Methylosinus sp. H3A: one gene and its partner. The protein of the gene in region 2 interacts with the protein of the main gene of each other region in a pairwise test. Links are inferred from orthologs where the notes say so. Each region holds a gene or a part of one and is shown on either strand. Other genes may lie near its edges.

Evidence for each region.
Region 1: the proteins of lpdA (region 2) and odhB interact in binary tests that used the Escherichia coli proteins (3 or more experiments, as listed by UniProt). The link is inferred for Methylosinus sp. H3A from one-to-one orthologs.

Annotation. Positions count from the first base shown.
Region 1 is NZ_JADNQW010000005.1:332,674-335,892, forward strand. What follows is about bases 315-3,219. They hold odhB (2-oxoglutarate dehydrogenase complex dihydrolipoyllysine-residue succinyltransferase), read right to left. Parts: upstream 2,428-3,219; coding sequence 1,201-2,427; downstream 315-1,200. Other genes in these bases: IY145_RS04610 (hypothetical protein), read right to left, coding at 349-690; IY145_RS04615 (DUF1150 domain-containing protein), read right to left, coding at 810-1,079; IY145_RS04625 (2-oxoglutarate dehydrogenase E1 component), read right to left, coding at 2,430-3,219. Outside these bases: IY145_RS04605 (hypothetical protein), read right to left, coding at 1-267. UniProt on the Escherichia coli protein: E2 component of the 2-oxoglutarate dehydrogenase (OGDH) complex which catalyzes the second step in the conversion of 2-oxoglutarate to succinyl-CoA and CO(2).
Region 2 is NZ_JADNQW010000005.1:1,052,012-1,055,186, reverse strand. Bases 248-3,108 are described here. They hold lpdA (dihydrolipoyl dehydrogenase), read right to left. Parts: upstream 2,454-3,108; coding sequence 1,041-2,453; downstream 248-1,040. Other genes in these bases: IY145_RS08050 (glycosyltransferase family 4 protein), read right to left, coding at 2,594-3,108; IY145_RS08060 (usg protein), read left to right, coding at 680-949; IY145_RS08065 (GlcG/HbpS family heme-binding protein), read left to right, coding at 248-499. In the rest of the region: more of IY145_RS08065, read left to right, coding at 11-247; more of IY145_RS08050, read right to left, coding at 3,109-3,175. UniProt on the Escherichia coli protein: Lipoamide dehydrogenase is a component of the glycine cleavage system as well as of the alpha-ketoacid dehydrogenase complexes.

The DNA of each region.
Region 1 (3,219 bases), 720 kb from region 2 along the record:
GGCGGCGATGTCCGCGACGGCGAGGTGGAGCGCTTTTTCGCTCAACACGTCGAGCCGTCCCTCCAAGAATTTGATTCTCGCCGTCAACTCGGCCTCGGCCGTGATCCGCTCCCGCTCGATGCGGTCGATCTTATCGCTTTGCCGCTCGAGCAGGCGCTTGAATTCGTCGAGCGATTCCTTGGTGTATCGACGCAACTCGTCGAATTGCACCGTCGTCGTCACCAGCTCCTTATAGAGATCGGCCAGCTTCGTCGCGAGCTGAGCCAATGTCTCTCTCGTCCCCCCGAACACTCGTACGCGCTCCTCGAAATGAAATCGACGAATTCACTCGCTCAGAAAAATTCTCGCTCAGAAATTCTTCGCCCAAGCCCCATAGCCGCGCAATTCCGACCCGTAATCCTGCATCGATTTCGAGAGTTTTCGCGCCTGCGCCGAAATCGTCCCGATCTCATCCTCGAGCGGCCGCGTCGCCTCGAAGCCGCTCGCTATCATGCGCAAGAAAACGCCGATGGGATGGAAGAAAGCGGCGACCCACCCGGGCCGGCGTTCACCTATCGAGCGCTTCGTCGCCCCAGTCTCGGGCGTGAGGCGCTCGCGCTCCTCCGCGAGGATTTCCCGAAGCTGAAACTCGGAACGGATCGTCCAACGTCGATCGAAGGGTTGGCGTCGACTATGCGCAGAGTCGTTCATGAGACATCTCCATGCTCCGACGGCGACGGACGAAGCGCCGCTCTCCCGACGGCCCAAATCCTCGCCACGACATTCGACCGATGGAGTCTATCCCACTTTCGTCGCCCCGTCAGCCTGCCTCAGTGGAGGCTGACGGTCTGGAGTTGCTGCTGCCAGGCGTTGGCGAGGGCGCCCTCTTCCGTATCGGCGAGGACGATCGGCGTGCCGTCCGCGCCGAGCAACGCGAAGAGGGTCAGGCCGGGCTCTATGGCCGGAGCCTGCGGATAGAGCCTCTTGACGTCCTCCGAGCGCATCGTCCGCACATAGGCGATCGCACCATCGCCCAGATGCGCGAACTGCTCAGGGGTCAGCAGGGGGGATCTTTTCTCGGTCGCGGTCTTGCCTTCCATCTCACACTCCTCGGCGGTCGTATCGACCCGCTCGGCGGACGCCTACTTTCGTAGCACGGGAGATATCTGTGCATCGCAGCGGCCGATTTTCAGGGGCGGCTCGGATTTTTTCGTGAAACCGTCACAAATCCAGCACGAGCCGCGCAGGATCCTCGAGCTGTTCCTTGACCCGCACCAGGAAAGTGACCGCCTCTTTGCCGTCGACGATGCGGTGATCATAGGAGAGGGCGAGATACATCATCGGGCGGATTTCGATCTTGCCGGCGACGACGACAGGCCGCTCCTCGATCTTATGCATGCCCAATATGCCCGATTGCGGCGCGTTGAGAATGGGCGTCGACATCAGCGAGCCATAGACGCCGCCATTGGAGATGGTGAAAGTGCCGCCGGTGAGATCGTCGAGATCGAGCCTGCCCTCTCGGGCTTTGCGGCCGAATTCGCCGATCGCCTTCTCGATCTCGGCGACGCTGAGGCGGTCGGCGTCGCGCACCACCGGCACGACGAGGCCCTTTTCCGTGCCCACGGCGACGCCGATGTGGCAGTAGTGCTTATAGATGACGTCGGCGCCGTCGATCTCGGCGTTGACGGCCGGCACCTCCTCCAGCGCCTTGCAGCAGGCTTTCACGAAGAAGCCCATGAAGCCCAGCTTCACCTGATGCTTCTTCTCGAACAAATCCTTGTAGCGATTGCGCAGCGCCATCACCGACGACATGTCGACCTCGTTGAAGGTCGTCAGCATGGCGGCGTTGGATTGCGCTTCCTTGAGGCGCTTGGCGATGGTCTGGCGCAGGCGCGACATACGCACCCGCTCCTCGCGCTCGGCGTCGGCCGCCGGGGCGGTCGGACGCGGCGCCGCCGGAGCGTTCACGGGCGCAGGCGCCGCGGGCGCGGGCGCGGACCGCGCCGCGAGAGCGAGAACATCGCCCTTGAGCAGCTGACCCTGCTTGCCGGAGCCGACGACGCCGGAGAGATCGACGCCCTGCTCTTTCGCGATCTTGGCGGCGGAGGGCGCCGGCGGCCGGGCCGACGCTTCGGCGACAACGGCCGGCGCGGCTGCTGCGGGGGGCGGCGCGACGGTGGGGGCCGCGGGCGCCGGACGCGGCGCAGCGGCGGCGCCTTCGGCGATCTGCCCGAGCAGCGCGCCGGGCGTGACCGTCTCGCCATCCTTGGCGATCACATCGGTCAGCACGCCGGCGGCGGGCGCATTCACCTCGAGTGTGACCTTGTCGGTCTCGAGCTCGACGAGCGCTTCATCCGCCGCGACAGCGTCGCCCGGCTTTTTGAACCAGCGGCCGATCGTCGCCTCGCTCACCGATTCGCCGAGCGTCGGAACACGGATTTCCGTCATGATCACTCCGCCGCCAAAGAGATGCGCGTCGCAAAGGCCTCGTCGAGGAAGGCCCGCAGCTGCGCCTGATGCTTGGACATTGTGCCCGCCGCGGTCGAGGCCGAAGCCGGACGGCCGATGTAGCGAGCGCGTTTGGACTTGCCGCCGACCTGCGTCAGCACCCATTCGAGATAGGGCTCGACGAAGGACCAGGCGCCCATATTCTTGGGCTCCTCCTGGCACCAGAAGACATCGGCCTGCTTGAAGCGCGACATCATCGTCACCAGTCCCTTCAACGGGAAGGGATAGAGCTGCTCGACGCGCAGGAGATAGACGTCATTGGCACCGCGCGACTCGCGCTCCTCGAACAGGTCGTAATAGACCTTGCCCGAGCACAGGATCACGCGCGCGATCTTGTCGTCGGGCGCGAGGCGGAATTTTTCCGAGGGCTGCAACTCCGCGTCGTCGGAGATGAAGCGATGGAACATCGTCCCCTCGCCCATCTCGTCGAGACGCGACACGCAGCGCTTGTGGCGCAGCAGCGATTTCGGCGTCATCAACACCAGCGGCTTGCGAATGTCGCGATGCAATTGCCGACGCAGAATATGGAAGTAATTGGCCGGCGTCGAGCAATTGGCGACTTGCAGATTATCCTCCGCGCAGAGCTGCAGATAGCGCTCGAGCCTGGCCGAGGAATGCTCCGGCCCCTGCCCCTCATAGCCATGCGGCAGCAGGCAGACGAGGCCCGACATGCGCAGCCATTTGCGCTCGCCGGCGGAGAGGAACTGATCGAAGACGACCTGCGCGCCATTG
Region 2 (3,175 bases):
GAGATAACTAATGCGCTTCGTCATGGCGGCCGCGATCGGCGCCCTCTTCCTCTCCGTCCCCGCGGCTTTTTCGGCGGAGGGCGACACCAAAGGCGTGAAGCAGAAATTCTCGCTCACCCTGGACGGCGCCAAGAAGGCCGCCGCCGCCGCCGAGGCGGAGGCCCTCAAGAATGGCTGGAATGTGGTGATCGCCATTGTCGACGACGGCGGCAATCTCCTCTATCTGCAGCGCCTCGACGGCACGCAGGCCTCGTCGTCCGAGACGGCGACGCGCAAGGCGCGCACCTCCGCGCTGTTCAAGCGTCCGACCAAAGCGCTCGAGGACGCCGTCGCCGGCGGCCGCGTCGCTCTGCTGAGCCTGCCCAATGTCACCCCGCTCGAGGGTGGCGTCCCGCTCGTCTACAAGGGCGAGATCATCGGCGCGATCGGCGTCTCCGGCGCCACGTCGCAGCAGGATGCGCAGGTCGCCAAAATCGGCGCCGACACGCTCGTGCAGTGAGGCGGCTTCTCGAGAAACGGCGTCCGCGCTCTCCCATTTTCGGAGCGCGGCCGCCACGCGGATCAGCACTCGCTGTGGCCTGCTGCTAGCATATTGTTTTTAAAAGTTTATTCGGCATTCTCCTTGCATGATGATCGCAGTCGAACCTATCGTTTCACGCGATCGAAGAGGAGGCGTCGAATGGCGTCGCGCGAATTTCGCCGCATGCTCGAAGGCTATGGACTGACGACGGCCAATATTTTCTACCGTCTGCCCGATCATCCCGCGATCATGCAATCCTACATCTGGCAGGACTACGATCTGCAGCCCGAATTTCCGCAATTGCGCAAATTCCTGGATTTCTGGCAGAGGAGCCTCGATGGGCGGCTCCATTCGGTGCAAGTGGCGCATAGCGGTCTCATTCGCCCGGCGGAAATCTCGCTGGTGGGCGAGGAGTTCCGTCTGCACTGAGTCGCCGCTCGAAAAACCTCCAGTCCCCTCGCCCTGAGGAGCCCGCGCAGCGGGCGTCTCGAAGGATGAGGGGATTGGATTTGCGAGCGCTTCACAAATGGATCGAGCGCTTGGCGACGCCGAGCGCCGCCTCCTTGATCGCCTCCGACAAGGTCGGATGCGCGTGGCAAGTGCGGGCCAGATCCTCGGCTGCGCCGGAGAACTCCATCAGCACGCCGGCTTCGGCGATCAATTCGCTGGCGTCCGAGCCCAATATATGCACGCCGATCACGCGGTCGGTCGCGGCGTCGGCCAGCACTTTGACGAAGCCCTCCGTCTGCCGGTTGGCGCGCGCGCGGCCATTGGCGGAAAAGGGGAATTTGCCGACATTATAGGCGAGGCCCGCCGATTTCGCCTCTTCCTCGTTCATCCCGACCCAGGCGACCTCGGGCATCGTATAGACCACCGAAGGGATGATGCCGTAATTCACATGTCCCGCCTGGCCGGCGAGGATTTCCGCCAGAGCGACGCCCTCCTCCTCGGCCTTATGGGCCAGCATCGCGCCGCGCACCACATCGCCGATCGCATAAATTCCCGGCACATTGGAGCCGAAATGCTCGTCGATGACGACGCGCCCGCGCTCGGTGAGGACGCCCGCCTCCTCGAGGCCGAGGCCGGCCGTGTAGGGAAGGCGCCCCGTGGCGATGAGCACGGCGTCGGCGGCGATGGGCGTGCCGCCGCCGCCCTTGGTGGAGGCGTAGGCGACCGAGACGCCCTCCGCGGTCTTCTCGATCTTGGTGACCTTGGCGGCGAGATGGAAGGCGAAGCCCTGCTTCTCCAAAATCTTCTGAAAGCGCGTCGCGATCTCGGCGTCGGCGCCGGGCGATATGCGGTCGAGATATTCGATGACCGTCACCTGCGCGCCGAGCCGGCGCCAGACCGAGCCGAGCTCGAGGCCGATGACGCCGGCGCCGACGACGACGAGATGCTTGGGCGGGGCGTCGAGCTCGAGCGCCCCGGTCGAAGAGAGAATCGTCTTCTCGTCGAAAGCGATCTCCTTGCCGTCGACGTCGCGCAGCGGCGCGACGGCGGAACCCGTCGCGATCACGATATTTCGTGATTCGAGAATTTGCGTCGCGCCATTCTCGCCGGTCACCTCGACGCGTCCGGCGCCGAGAATGCGGCCGACGCCGTGATAGGAATCGATCTTGTTCTTCTTGAACAGAAAGGCGACGCCGCCGACATTCGCCGCGACCGTGTCGGCCTTGTGCTTCATCATCGCCTTCAGATCGAGGCGCGGCGGATCGACGATGACGCCGAGATCGGCGAGGCCGTGGCCCGCCTCGTCGAACATATGCGAGGCGTGGAGCAGCGCCTTGGAGGGAATGCAGCCGACATTGCCGCAAGTGCCGCCATGGGTCGCGCGCTTTTCGACGACGGCGGTCTTGAGACCGAGCTGCGCCGCCCGGATCGCGCAGACATAGCCGCCCGGCCCCGTGCCGATGACGATGAGATCATAAGCCATCCGCCAACTCCTTTTGTCGCGCTGCGATCGATCGCCAGATATCTTTTATGGAAGGAGAATATCCGCTTCGTAGGGCGAAGGTCGAAACATTTCTTCCGCAGGCGCTCGCATGTCTTCCTCAGGCCCTCGCAAGGCGCGGGTCACGCGCCGGGCGCGCGCGCCGAGAGCACGAGCTCATAAGCGTCGAGCGTCGCGCCGCACATTCGCTCGACGGAAAAATGCGTCTGCACATGCTGCCGTGCGCGCGTCGTCAGCCCGTCCCGCGCGGAGGGACGCAGCTCCAGCGCCTCGCGGATCGCCCGCGCCAGCGCGGCCGCGTCGCCCGCCGGCGCGCGCCAGCCGGTGGCGTCGGCGGCGTCCACTTGCGGCGGGGCGAGCACGGTCTCGACCGCCGCGCCGAGATCGGAGACGATGATCGGCGTGCCCATCGCCTGCGCCTCTACGGCGACGCGGCCGAAGGCTTCTGGCGTCGTCGAGGGCGCCACGGCGACCGCGGCGGCGAGATAGGCGGCGGGCATGTCGGCGCAATAGCCTGGAGTCAGCACGACGCCCTCGAGGCCGGCGCGCGCGATATGCGCTTCGACATTGGCGCGAAAAGCGGCGTTGGGCGCGTCGCCCGCCAAGACGAAGCGCACATCCGAGAGGCCTCCGACGACGAGGAGCTTCGCCGCGTCGATCAGCACGAGATGGCCCTTGCGCGCCGAGAGCCGCGCCGGCATCAG